Regions from separate parts of the Fictibacillus sp. NPDC058756 genome, predicted to be linked through region 2. Evidence: riboswitches for the same ligand, from Rfam matches in the RefSeq annotation. Region 2 holds a riboswitch; each other region holds the start of a gene.
The links. Region 2 has a riboswitch for cyclic di-GMP ahead of ACFW35_RS01795 (anti-repressor SinI family protein). Riboswitches for the same ligand answer to the same signal wherever they lie in the genome.
Positions count from the first base shown of each region.

Region 1: another riboswitch for cyclic di-GMP. It lies ahead of ACFW35_RS17770 (hypothetical protein); the one in region 2 lies ahead of ACFW35_RS01795 (anti-repressor SinI family protein).
Region 3: another riboswitch for cyclic di-GMP. It lies ahead of ACFW35_RS00700 (DUF192 domain-containing protein); the one in region 2 lies ahead of ACFW35_RS01795 (anti-repressor SinI family protein).

Region 1 covers NZ_JBHYPU010000002.1:178,233-182,968, forward strand. Annotated here, with positions in the region: gene abc-f (ribosomal protection-like ABC-F family protein) at 1-626, shown strand, start outside; gene ACFW35_RS17760 (CBS domain-containing protein) at 714-1,124, shown strand; gene ACFW35_RS17765 (hypothetical protein) at 1,172-1,366, opposite strand; cyclic di-GMP riboswitch class II at 1,628-1,709, shown strand; gene ACFW35_RS17770 (hypothetical protein) at 1,798-2,865, shown strand; gene ACFW35_RS17775 (DUF6376 family protein) at 2,986-3,429, shown strand; gene ACFW35_RS17780 (hypothetical protein) at 3,846-3,998, shown strand; gene ACFW35_RS17785 (hypothetical protein) at 4,062-4,709, shown strand.
Region 2 covers NZ_JBHYPU010000001.1:351,223-355,958, reverse strand. Annotated here, with positions in the region: gene ACFW35_RS01810 (YveK family protein) at 1-620, opposite strand, end outside; gene ACFW35_RS01805 (hypothetical protein) at 1,045-1,218, shown strand; gene ACFW35_RS01800 (NAD(P)H-dependent flavin oxidoreductase) at 1,314-2,285, opposite strand; cyclic di-GMP riboswitch class I at 2,495-2,579, shown strand; gene ACFW35_RS01795 (anti-repressor SinI family protein) at 2,610-2,753, shown strand; gene ACFW35_RS01790 (helix-turn-helix domain-containing protein) at 2,842-3,162, shown strand; gene ACFW35_RS01785 (STAS domain-containing protein) at 3,368-4,414, shown strand.
Region 3 covers NZ_JBHYPU010000001.1:140,975-145,710, forward strand. Annotated here, with positions in the region: gene ACFW35_RS00695 (hypothetical protein) at 1-1,111, opposite strand, end outside; cyclic di-GMP riboswitch class I at 1,548-1,647, shown strand; gene ACFW35_RS00700 (DUF192 domain-containing protein) at 1,733-2,128, shown strand; gene ACFW35_RS00705 (Flp family type IVb pilin) at 2,100-2,294, shown strand; gene ACFW35_RS00710 (A24 family peptidase) at 2,436-2,951, shown strand; gene ACFW35_RS00715 (TadE/TadG family type IV pilus assembly protein) at 2,951-3,331, shown strand; gene ACFW35_RS00720 (TadE/TadG family type IV pilus assembly protein) at 3,343-4,248, shown strand; gene cpaB (Flp pilus assembly protein CpaB) at 4,257-4,736, shown strand, end outside.

The DNA of each region.
Region 1 (4,736 bases), on a different contig from region 2:
AAAAATCGAAGCAGCTTAAAATCGGTTACTTTCATCAGCATCTCAATATTCTTGATAAGACAAAAAGTATTTTAGAAAATGTCATGGAAAACAGCTTATATGATGAAACCTGGGTAAGAACAATATTAGCGAGGCTATTATTTAAACGTGAAGATGTATTTAAAAAAGTTGAGGTGCTTAGCGGCGGAGAAAAGATGAAAACCGCATTAGCGAAGCTATTCTTAAATGATTATAATTTGTTATTGCTTGATGAGCCGACGAATTATCTGGATTTGTTTACGAGAGAAGCATTAGAAGAAGTCTTGATCGCGTATCCTGGTACCTTTATCCTTGCAACACATGATAGAAGATTAATGGAAAAAGCAGCAACGCATGTTTTGGAGCTTCAGCCTCCAAAAGCATATTGGTTTGAGGGGAGCTATAAGGAATATCTTGAAAATAAGAATGGCGATAAAAAGCCAGGTCTAAAAACCACAGATCACAAAGATCATTTACTGAAGCTTGAACTTGAAATGACAGATTTAATCGGGCAGCTTTCATTAACCTTGAATGAAGAAGAGAAAATAAGACTTGATCAAAGGTATCAAGAAGTTTTAAAGAAAATCAGACTGATAAAGGCTCAATAATATTGATGCTCGAGCTGCAGTTGAAAGGTTTAGCTTTCCTCTTAAAAAGGTACAGAATAACCGTATTACCTATTAGGAGGCGATAAAATGGAATTAAGAGATATTATGACTTCAGATATTGAGACGTGTGAACCAAATACGAAAATTACTAAAGTTGCCGGCTTGATGAAAAGTTTAGGAGTAGGCTCTATTCCGGTTTCTGAAAATGGGGAACTAAAAGGGATTGTTTCCGATCGGGACATCGTCATTCGATGTGTTGCTGACGGGAATATTGAAGGTACAGTCAGTGATGTTATGACATTAGATCCTGTTACAGGGACACCTGATATGACGATTGATGAGGCTAAGAACCTAATGTCTGAATATCAAATACGCAGACTTCCAGTTCTGGATAATGGAAATGTGGTTGGTATTGTTTCATTAGGCGACCTTGCTGTTAAACATGAAGACAATGATAAAGCAGGAGATGCACTTACTGAGATTTCTAAGCCCTTGTAATATAACTTATAAAGGATGCCCTATATTTAGGGCATCCTTTTGTTTCTTTATTTATCTTTTTCTTCTCTTTCACCAGCAATTGTTGGCGGTTCTTCTTGTGAGGTAATATCAGTATCATATCCGATTTGTTTAAGATCTTCAGTGTCTGCCACAGTACCGCCAGCCATTCCTTCGTTAATCATCCTATCAATATCTAAGTACAGTTCATCTTTTCCTTCATAAGCTTTATCCTTATTACTCATTTTCTTCATCCTTTCTTATTAATTAAAGGCTGTTTTGTAAACTTTGATGCTTTTGGAAGTTGTTGATTTCCGCTCCAGGTGCTCGCTTTCCGCGGGCGTGCGGTGAGCCCACTCGTCGCTTTGCGACATTGATTGGTCTCACCTATCCCGCTAATCCCGCAGAAGTCTCGCACCTTACTCTCCAATCAACTAGTCAATGAAGTTTATTTCATAAGCAGAAAAAATATGTTGTTGCCGAAGATTCTTGCTATGATAATTGAAATTAATGGAAGCGTGGAAGCATACTTTTTATTTGGGCATCTATAAGTATGTGGAGCTAGTGATGCAACCGGCCGGCATTAGGAAGATCGTATCTTCTGTTGTGGGCTTTTTTATTTTGTCCTAAAAGTCAGGAAGAAAAACAAAAATCAACGGTAAAGGAGGTTTTCAAGATGGTAAATCACGCTGCACAGGCATTTTCATATAATCGGGGAAACCATTTTGCTTATGGGCATTTGAAAAAGAATTATGTAAAAAAGCAGCATCTTGAAGCCGTTCCTCCCGAGAAACCTTATAAAGAAAATAAAAGAGAAGACTATTTTAAAAAGAGTGTTCATGAAAATAAACCTTTTAAAACGTATACCAGAAAAGATATAGAGAAACATCATCAAGGAGCAAAAGAAGCGGAACGGATCTATAGCAACTGGAGGCATGAATTAGCGGATAGCTCCGCTGACTTTATCCATTCTATTAAAGGTGAGCTGAAAGAAACTCCTGAAATGGGTTTAGATACCTTTAAAGAAGAAGTCTCTGAGTCACTTGAAAAGTTTTTGCTCAGTTTAAAGAATGACCTGGAGACATCGCTTGCAGACTCTCCGCAAGGGCAAGTAAAGAAACATTTAAAATCTGCTGAAGGATTATTAGAGACGGTCCGGGAATTATTATGGAACCAAATTGAAGATATCGTTAAGGAACATGTACCTGGGAAACCAGAAAATCAAAACGGGGAAAGTGGCCCACCGAATGAAATAGAGCTGCCAATAGAGGAAACAAACCCGCCAGTTCAAAATCCTCCAGCAAACAATCCTTCAGGGAACAATCCTGTTGTAACACTTGCGCCAAACCAGGTGTTTTCTTCAGGTTCGTTTAAAATGGAGGTAAGAGTCGGAAGCCTGACTTCAGAAATAAAGTTTGCTGATCCTAGCAAAAAGTCAGAAGGAACAACCATGTTTTATATCGTGGACGGATATGGAGCGAGAAAAGCAGTAGATATTAAATTTTCTAATGAAACGCTCCAGAAGCTTTTTGAAGACCGTATTAAGGATTCTAAAATGTATAAAAAAGAAATTTCGCTGGAACGTTTTAATGCCGTACTAAAAAAGATTGAAGCTTATTTGAAAGAACTGTCCTCTATTAACCCTGAACGTTTAAAATCAAAGGTTTATGGTGAGAAGGAAAAATTAAAATTTGAGAATGTAATCGATAAGTTCACTGATCTTTTTTACTCGTTAAGAAAGTAATGAAACTTAAAGCATCAGCAGCCGTATAAAACAATAAGCAGAAATTGAGACGCTCAAGACAAAAGGGGCGTTTTTTTAATTCAAATCCATTCCAAATATAAAAGGGAAAAGGAGAAACAAATGAAAAAGACTTTAATTGCCGCTATATTATCAATCACGGTATTAACAGGTTGCTCAGCAGTGAATGAAGTAACGAATGGCCTGAACTATGTACCTGAAGCTACTGAATATATTAATGATGTACAACAATTTTCAAAAGAGATTTCTGCAATTGCAGAAACGGCAGTAAACGATCCAAAGGCGAGAGGAGAACTTGAACAGCTGCTGGAAGATATGAAATCAGACATTGGTGAGTTTGGGGATTTAACACCGCCTTCTGTGTTTGAAGATGTTCACAATCAGGTGATTGAACAAAATAATAAGCTTCAAGAGGGAATTGATAAATATTTAACAGTCATAAAAGATGGGGAACTGAATGCTGATCTGCTCGAACAAAGCGGATTACTGGATGATATCGCTGTTTACAATGATCTGTTATCACAAATTAAAAAACTCGGCGAATAATTTTAAAACAGCTGCAACCTTGTAGCTGTTTTTTCCTAACTATCCCTGTTTTTCTTAAGCAATGTTGCTTTTGTAGATGTTGATTTCTGTTCCAGGATGCTCGCTTTCCGCGGGGCGTGCGGTGAGCCTCCTTGCGCTTTGCACCTTTAGGAGTCTTACCATCAAGTAAGTTTGTGTGCTCCTGCGTCTATAAGCAAATCCTAACGAAGCATGTTCCTCGTCGCATGCCTTGCAAGAAGTATATTCAGGTAGTTGGCACGCAGGAGTCTCGCGCCTTACTCTCCAATCAACTAGTCAAAGAAGCCTACTCAACTAAAAATATTCCAAAGTAGCAATCTTTTAGATTTTTTTATGTTACAAATCGACTATTTTCGGGAATATGACAGTGAGAAAAATGGCGAGGGTGGGTATAAAGCATGAATGATTATCATCTTAAGATTGAAGATTACTTGCAGCTGTTAAAAAGAAGATACAAAAAGGGAAGGCTGCAGGCAAAACAATACCGTAAAAGAATTGAGCTTATTAACATGTGGCACATTCGCGGTGTTGTTAAAGTGCCGAAAGAATAATTTAAGTAATTATAGATACATGTCGATAAATGTATAAACACGACAAGACTTGGCAGGTGCAGCATGATTCCAATTTACAGTACATTTAAACAAGCTGAGCATTCAAAATATGATTATATTCTTCATATTGCGTTTGCCGTTCTTCTCTGTTTATATAGTTTTCTTTTACTATTTTCCAGCAAACTGCTAGGTTCTCTGTTTTTTATTTTTAGTGTTATGCTGCTAGGTTCTGCTGTCTATAGAGGAATTAATACCTTTGTCTCGATAGCCAGTGTCATCCCTATGCTATGGCTGCTGTTTTATAGCAGAATTCTTTGGGTCGATGCCCTTCAAGTTTTGCCGATATTCTTTTATGAAATCTTCCAGGCTCTATTTTTCCTTGGGTCTGGAATTGGAATAGCTCTATTATATAGTTTAGCTGTTAAATCAGCCCCGCTCTCTAGTTCAGTGAGCAGACACACGGTACATGGGATGTATTTTCTGACAGCCATCCTTTTGATGCCCTATACATTAATCTATAGCTATGGAGCATTTATGCAAGGTGATCTAAACGGGGTGTTATGGTCGGTTCTGATCCTCGTTCTATGGGGGATTTTATATGTTGCTCAGCTCATAACCCACCAGAATAAAGTTATGAGAATTGGTTTATTTGCCGTTAACATCGGCATAGGATGGTGGACGATTAACAGGTGGATAATGATCCTTTCATAAGAGAAGAGAAGCCCGCGGGCTTCTCTT
Region 2 (4,736 bases):
TGCTCTGTTTTAATAGTCGTATCCATATATTCCAGCAAGAAGGCTAATCCAACCCCTGCCATCAAACCTACTACAAGAGCAATCGCAATGTTTAGTAAAGGCTTTGGCTTAATCGGGCTAGGATCTTCGGCTAATTGCGCTTTTGAAAGAATGCTTACATTATCTTTATCTACATTCATAATCGGCTTGATTTCTTTTTTAAAGACATCCCCGATTGTGTTCACTAATAGAACCGCTTGTGCAGGGTCTTTATCTTCTACTAAAACCTCTACTACTTGGGAATTTTCTTTTGAACTAACAGTAATCTGTTCATTTAATTGACCAACTGAAGTATCTAAATTCAACTGTGCAATCACTTTTTCTAAAATAGCAGGACTTTTTATTATGACATTGTACGTATTAATTAATTCCAAGTTTGTCTGTACTTGATTTATATCAATTTGTTTATCATTCTTTGATTGGTTTACCAGAAGCTGGGTAGAAGCTTGGTAGATGGGAGTCAGGAAATAAAAGCTGATTACTCCAGCAGTCACTGCTGCAACAACCGTTAAAGAAATGATAAGCCATAGTCGTTTTCGTAATATAGCAAAAAGTTCTTTCAAACTAATAGTCTCTTCCATGGTTTCCTCCGATACTTGATTTACAATAAGTTATTATAGCACAAGTATTTACATATAAAAGGGTGTACTTGAAAATTCTTATAGTTATTTTGCGCATTTGTTTCAATGGTCACACTTTTGTAATGTTATTGCCTAAAAACCCCTATTTGTTAGAACGTTTAAATTATTATACTTATATAGATTTATTTATCATCTGTCCATTTGAGACGGAAAAATGAATGATTTGTGTTTTTATGGGGACAGACCCGAGTCTGTCCCCTCCCCCCTACCCTATATGGTAAAATTATACTGAATTCTAATAATATGAAACCTAAGCGATTAAGAATGATTCTGAGTTTAACATTTTATATAACGCGAACAAAAGGTGAATTATATTAGTTTCTTCACACTTCATAGCTCATTTGTGGAGGAATGGGAAAAAACATTGGGAGAACCATATCATGTAACCGATTATGGGGAGACCTTCTATTATTTTAAAGAAACGAAGCAAATGTTATGTCTTGATGCCGTGTATTATAAATACGGATACAATCATTACAACGTTACATTATGGTCTGAGGAAAATCCTGAGGAATATAAAAATAATATGATTGATTAATATAGTAATGAAAAAAGCCATTTACTGTTTAAGTGAAATGGCTTTTTTTAGTGTTCTATAACACTCAATAAATGATCTGTTTCCGTATTTCGGTTTTAGTTTACTCCTAGGAATTCTTGTGACTGAAGAGCATTTTTATATTCCGTTTTTAACTCGTCTACCACTTCTTTTACGGTTGATACTCTTTTTATATTACCTACCCCTTGCCCAGCTGACCAGATATCTTTCCAGGCTTTTGCTTTTGATTCGGAGAACGACAGGTCGACGGTATCTTTTTTCAACATATTTTCCACATCATATCCTGCTCTTTTAAGGGATGGGAGTAGATAATTTCCTTTGATTCCACTAATAGCATCAGTGTATATTAGATCTTCTAATGTAGATTCAATCAGCATCTTTCTGTATTCTTCACTTGCCGATGATTCTTCTGTTGCGATAAAACGTGTTCCCATGTAGACGAGATCTGCTCCAAGGATTTTGGCAGCCAAGATTTCTTCTCCCGTTGATATAGCACCGGCTAGGATCGTAATTCCATCCCAAAACTCTTTAACAGCTTTTAAGAATGCAAATGGATTAAGTGTTCCACCATGTCCCCCTGCCCCGCTGCATACAAGGATAAGACCATCAATTCCGGTTTTTGCAGCTTTACGGGCGTGATCGAGTGAAATAACATCTGAAAAAACAAGGCCACCATAACTATGAACGATTTTAGCTACGTCGCTTGGGTTACCTAAGGATGTTATCACAACAGGCGGTTCATATTTTTTTATCAGGTCTAAATCTTCTTCAAATCTTTTATTTGTCCGGTGTACGATTAAATTAACTCCCCATGGAGCGATTTTTGCTGAGGGATCTGCTTTTTGAACTTGTTTAAGTTCTTCTGATATACGAATCATCCAGTTCTCTAGAAGTTCTGATGTTCTTGCATTTAATAGAGGAAACGTACCGATAATTCCGTTTCTGCAGCTTTCAATAACCATATCAGGACTTGATACTAAAAACATAGGCGCATTAATAATTGGTAATGTGAGTTGATTCGACAGGCTTAGTGGCAATTTATCAGTCATACTCCTTCACCCTTTCATTAAAGTACGTATAGAGGTGGTAATATTCTATCTTTAACTTCCACAATCCCCTCGCCAATCCTTTAATTTTAATTTATAGGGGTAGTAATATTTTTCTAATATTACATTTATATTACATACATTTTCTGACAACATTCTCTGATTTGCTTGTATATAATCAATTTGTGTTAGGAAATTTTACCTAATCATCCTTCAGACAAGGGCAAACATTCTCGAAAGAAATGGGCGCAAAGCCACGGGTCTAAGGCTTATAGCTAAGATCGCCGGGTTACCTGAACAAAAAAGCTTATCTGGAGGGATTTTTTAGTGGAAAATATTTTGACGTTGGATCGAGAGTGGATTGAATTGATGAAAGAAGCTAGAGATCACGGTTTCACTAAAGAAGAGATTATGAACTTTTTACAAAATCCTCAATTGGCAATGAATGAATACCTATTGCAGAAAAATTAAATAGTAAGCAGGTCTCATAATTTATTTACTTCCCAAATGTAGAAAGATATAATAAAAGCAAATTACTACTAAATGGGGATTGCAAATGATGATTGGTGAACGTGTAAAAAAATACCGAACTGAAAAAGGCCTCTCCATTACAGCATTGGCTGATAAAGCAGGGGTTGCGAAGTCGTACATAAGTGCTTTGGAGCGTAATATTCAACAAAATCCATCAATTCAGCTTCTCGAGAAGATTGCGGATGTATTGAATATTTCTGTAGATCACTTAATTAAACCTGAAGTTGATACTCAAAACCTGGACCAGGAATGGGCAGATCTTGTTAAAGAAGCCATGGGTTCCGGGGTAAGCAAAGAACAATTTAAAGAGTTCCTTGAATTTAATAAATGGAAAAACAAACAAAAATAATTGAGCCACCAGATAATAAGATCTGGTGGTTTTTTATTTGGTCTTTTTCAGGATGTCTTCGCGGAAAGAACAAAGAAGGGGTTTGTCTTTTTATGGGGACAGACCCGGGTCTGTCCCCATGTCGAAAAACTTATGTTTCATACAATACCATTAAGGGTAAAAGAACAGGGTGTTTGTATTTTTTGAGCCTATGGAGGATTTGTTGATGAATAAAACGCCGAATGAATTATTTAATACTCAAAAAAGTGTAGATGTAAATGGTTCTTCTTTTGAATGGGACACTTCTAAGGGAGTTTTCCAATTTGAAGGCGGAGACGTCATGCTGTTTTGGATTGATTCAGCGTTTAAAGTTTTCCTGGATTCCATTGAAGAGATTACTGGCGAAGGTACAGCTGACCTCGTTTTTGAAACGGCAGGCTATCGTACAGGATTGGTTGTAAGTGATTTTTATAAGAATTCGATTGGCGATATTAAAAAGTCGATAGAAGCCCTGCCTAATATCTATGTAACAGCCGGCTGGGGTAAAACGTTTATCGATGTGAATATAGAAAAGAAAGAAGCAGTGATTACAATCTCCAACAGCTGGGAAACAAAGGTTAAAAAAGCCCAAGGAAATAAGCGTATGGGACGCTTCTTACCTGGCCACTGGGCTGGTGTTTTCACTGGATTGTTTGACACGCATATGTGGTATGAAGTCCAAGAGGATGACTCCACACCTGATTTATTAAAAATAAAAATTACTGAGACAGATATTACACCTAGCGATAATATTCGTGATCTGGTTCAGCGTGAAGAACAAAATGAAATCATGAAGCTTGAAGCGATGGTTGAAAACCGCACAAGAGAGCTTACTGATTTAATAAGAGAAATTTCATCTCCGATTATTCCGGTAACCGATCATATTGTTGTTATCCCATTGATCGGGAAGTATAACGAATTGCGTTCTAAAGATATGTTAGAACATACTCTTACTTCCCTGCCGCAGCATAGAGCTAAGTTTGTCATTTTAGATTTGACCGGTATTAAGTCGATCGATTCAGAGATGATTGATATGTTAAATAAACTAGTCTCATCTGCCCGCTTGTTTGGAATGGAGACGCTGCTTGTAGGAATCTCACCAGAGTTAAGTATGGAAGTGACGAAACATCAATATTCACTAGGTGATAGCACTTATTTTAGAAACCTGAAGCATGCCATTCATTTCGCTTTTGCAAAGGAAGGCATGTTCATTCAAGAACCAAATCAACCTTAAAAAGTAAACGAAAGCCACGCCATTTCGAAAATGGCGTGGCTTTTTTGCGATTATATCGGTTATGTATCCGGGTCCACCCAGGATGAACAAATAAAAGGATATGTATTTGTCTGGGGACAGACCCGGGTCTGTCCCCAGATTGTCCCCACATGTCCCCAATTTTTTTCAAACCCCAACATTCGTCTATGCAACTTGTCTTCACCTACATACTATATAGAGAAACCGAAGCCTGAATAAGGAAATCGGTATCATTCCAGTGAGGTGAAATTTTTTATGTGTTACAAGTGTGGAGATTTCGACCACTGCAAGTTCAAGAAAGAAA
Region 3 (4,736 bases), 210 kb from region 2:
TTGCTGCGTGAACTTGATAATCCTGAACAGACTCAGCTTTTAACCAGAAGACAGTTTGATCATCTGCTTTTACAGGGTAGATTGAGAAATCGTTAGTCGTACTTATACGAGTTGCTTCCCAAGTATCATTCTTTAACGAAGCTCTATAAATATTACCCGCATCTTTTTTAGTGGATATCGCACCTCTAGCAGAGAAAAGAATTGTTGGTGCATTGTCTTCTATGTTCAAATTCAGGTAAGTTGGATTTTCAATCTCGTAACCTTCAGATACGTCTTTAAAATTAACGCTTGCAAATGATAGATCTTTTAATTGGTTCATAGGTGCTGAACTGTAAAAGGTTTTAAATGATTTCGTACCTTGCTTTGATGAATAAAAAGTATAAAGAATATGAACGTCATCACCAGCTTCAGCAAATCTGAAGTTGTAAATTTTATCAGTTGGCGTTTTGCTGTACTTAAGGATTGAGATCGGTTCATATTGTCCGCTTTTTTCAGTTAAATAGAATGCTTCCATTTCAACTTTTTCACCGACAACGGCAATAAAAGAAGCAGATTCTGGATTTGCTGTTAACTCAGCAACTTTTTCTTTAGCTGAAAAAATTAATTTGCTTTTACCGCTCTCAGGTTCATACGCATAAACTTCATTCCCTTTCGTATAGGCAAATCGGTCCTTTGTATCGGTTAAGAATTCAACGCCTTTATCTAATACACTTTGCTTTCCGCCTTCTTGAATGATTAGATCGCCCTGCGATACGAAAGCGATCTGCTTGCCATTCGTCCAAAAGTTGCCTCTCTCATCAATCGGCAGCTTTTCAGTTTTCTCTGAAACAACATTCAGCTCCTCATCCAAAATGGTAGCATTAATACCATCTTTAAGATGTGTGTAGATATGATATTGATTGTCTTCCTTAAATGTAATCGGTTCTGAGCTTATGGATTCAGCCGATATACTGACAGATCGGCTCCAGTCCTTATTTGGAAGTTTAGTCTCCTGGCGGATGTTGTTCCAAACCACCAATCCTACCAAAAGCAGAACAATTGCAAGAGGAAGAAGATAAGCTTTGCGATTCGAATGATTCTTTTTCTTTTTTACTTTCGAATCTACGTTCATGGTAATGCCCCCTTTTTTCTATAAAAGAACAAGATTATTAGTATTCGATATATAGACGGATATTCCTGTAAAAATTATTCATTTTTTAACGGAGAATAGATATTACGTATTGATTGATGCAGGTTAAATAGTCCTAATTGTGTTTAGTAAACTGGAAAAGAGACATTCCGGGTATATTGACCCATTAATATTTTCTGAATATTAAGTAATTACTAGTTTTTGCTTTTATTATGAAACTATTAACTGAATTTGAATGGAAGATTTTGCGGTTACTTGGACCTATACTGAAAAAATCTTAATATGTTTAAATAACTAAAACTTGCAATATAAAAATAAGCAACAGGTCTGATTTCCTATAACAGGTAATAAAGATAGAATTTGGTTATAAGTCAGATTCATCGACACATCTTGATAAAATCCAACAAAGCACGCTGAATCTCGATAAAGGCAAAGCTGGTGAAAACCAGTGACGCAAAACTACAGGGGCTAAGGTGTACGAACTATTCGATCGTACATTATGCCAGCCAGTTACCGAAAGAGCCCGGGGTGTTTTTCATTTGCCTATAAACCCCATTTTTCGGTAAAAAAGTAAAAATATACATAAATGGAGGTGAGAGAAACTTGCTGCTTAACCTGGAAACGGGTGAATTGCTGGCAAGAGAAGTGAAGCCGGCATACCGTTTTTCCAAACGATTAAAAGGGCTCATGTTTACGAAAGAGCTTTCAACTGAGAGTGCAATGCATATTAAACCTTGCCATTCTATCCATACTTTTTTTATGAATTATGCAATCGATGTACTTTATTTAGACAGTGAAAAGCGAATTGTGGCAATGGATGAAGACCTACCCCCAAAACGGTTCGGAAAATTGTACAAACATGCTGAATCTGTCATTGAACTTCCGTCTGGAACGATCGCCAAAAGCCAGACCAAAGTGGGACACAAACTATTTATTGAAACCAAAAACAAATTCTTAGGAGGAACTAATCATGAAAAACAAATTAATGGGTCTTATTAAAGAAGAACAAGGACAAGGAATGACGGAATATGGTTTAGTATTAGGCTTGATAGCAGTTGCGGCTGTTGGAGCGCTAGCAATGTTACGTACAGAAATCGTGGAAATGTTTACTACTGCAAAAGATATGGTTGTAAACCGTGAATCTGGTGGTACAACAACCCCTTAATACAAAGGCACCACAGGGCCTTACGTTACTCAACGTAAGGTCTTTTTTAAACAAACAGTCTAACTTGGCGGTCAGATGACACGTGTCCTGGCTGCCAAGTTTTAGGTTTATTGAAGACTTTCTAATTAGAAGGTGATAACAATGTGGTTCGATGCCATTTTAATTTTCGTATTAATCATCTGTGTCGTAACAGATTTAAAAAGCCGCAAAATCTATAACAACGTCATTTTCCCTGCGCTTATGATCGGCGTTTTTTCTCATATAATCGCATCTGGATGGACCGGGTTGTTTTTTTCGTTAAAAGGGTTCTTTCTAGGTCTTGGATTGCTGCTCATTCCTTATCTTTTAGGAGGTATGGGTGCAGGGGATGTGAAGCTGCTTGCTTTAATCGGTGCCTTAAAGGGTTCTTTGTTTGTTTTTTATACAGCGATCTACATGGGTTTGATTGGCGGCGTTATTGCTCTCGGGATCTTGTTATTTAGAAGGGGATTTATAAAAAGAATAAAAGGCATCCTCTATTCAATGGGTTGCTGGAAATTCGGCATTAGAATTCCTGTTTTTATAGAAAAAGATGCTTTGACCCAAACCTACCCGTACGGCCTTGCCATTGCCGGCGGAGCAGCTGTATGTCTCGCAATGAAGGGAGTCCTTTTATGATGAAAAACGAAAAGGGGCAATCTCTTGTTGAAATGGCACTTGTTCTCCCGCTGCTGCTGTTGCTCATTGTAGGTATTTTTGATTTTGGGAAGCTGTTCTACACATATATGCAGATGCATCTTGCCACACAAGAAACAGTCAGGCTTGGAGGCCTTGGTAAAGAGGATGAAGAGATCCGTGCATTTGCACGAGATTATGTGCAGATAAAAGATCCCTCTCTTCTTCAGATTGGAATCACGCCGGACTCTTCAACAAGAGAATCAGGCCAGTATGTGACCGTTACTTTGTCGTACCCGCACAAATTTATTACACCTGGTATGGGAAAATTGTTTGGAGAAACGATACCTGTTGAAACGGAATCTACTATTCGGGTGGAGTGAGGTGAATAAAGATGAGGCGTCTTATAAAAAAGGAAGAAGGCAATACAATCATACTTGTTGCCTTTAGTCTTGTAGCGCTCATAGCAATGACAGGACTCATTATTGATGGCGGAAAGCTGTTTTTAACGAAAACCCATCTGCAAAAAACAGCTAATGCTGCGGTTCTTTCTGGTGCTCAGGAGCTAACAAATGAGGAGGAATCGGTTCGCACGATTGTTCATGAAACCCTTGATAAACATAGTGAGAATCATAGTTTGGAAGATATGAAGATTCAAATGGAAGACAAAGTGAGCGTAGATCTATCAAGAGAAGTTCCATTGACTTTTTCACAGCTTTTTGGTTTTGATACGGCACCAGTAAACGTACATGCTGCAGCAGAGCTTGGAACGATGGGGAAAGCCGCGGGCGTCGCGCCGCTTGGGATCGATGAAAGTTTAGGTTTGGAATTCAACAAAGAATATTCGCTGAAAGTGGATCAGACTGGTGTTGAAGCCGGAAACTTCGGAGTTCTTGCGCTTGGCGGAACCGGTGCTGCAACTTATGAAGATAATCTATTAAAAGGATACCAAAACGAACTTGAAGTGGGAGATGTTTTAGAAACACAAACAGGTAATATTGCCGGTAAAACACGGGCAGTCATTCAAGAACGAATCAATAGCTGTCCATATCCAGAAGGGGAAACACACCATCGGGATTGTTCCAGAATTATATTGATTCCTGTATATGAAAGGCTTGAAACAAATGGCAACCAGTTAAAAGAGGTGAAAATCACAGGATTCGCTTACTTTTACATAACGAAACCGATGGATTCAAAAGATACTTCAATTACTGGCATGTTTATTAAACGCGCAGGAACTGGTTTTGTTAAGCCAGTTGATGTGAATAAAGGTGCATTTAGCATAAGACTAACAGAGTAGGTGAAGACATGAGGGCAAAACTCATTTTAGGAACGGCAATCTTTATGGGACTTATTACAACTTTTTTATTTTATAACTATATGGGTGATTACAATGCGGCAACCGTTCTTTCTGAAAACACGGTTAAAGTCGTTACGGCTAAACGGGATATTAAGCAAAACGAAAAAATCACAGCGAATATGCTGACTATTGAAAACGTTCCAGAAGCTTCTGTGCATCCAGATTCAGTTAAGAGAATTGAATCAATAGAAAATCACTATGCAACAACAAAAATGGCTGAAGGCGAGGTTTTCTTAACTCATAATGCCCGTACAACGACAGAAGAATCACTGCGTATCAGCAGAAAGGTAAAAGAACAATTCCGGGCTGTATCTGTCGGTGTTAATTTCGTACAGTCGGTTTCAAACTTAATTGAACCAGAGGATTATGTGGATGTTTTTGCTTCTATAAAAAAGGGCGATCAGATGGAAACAAAGATGATTATGGAG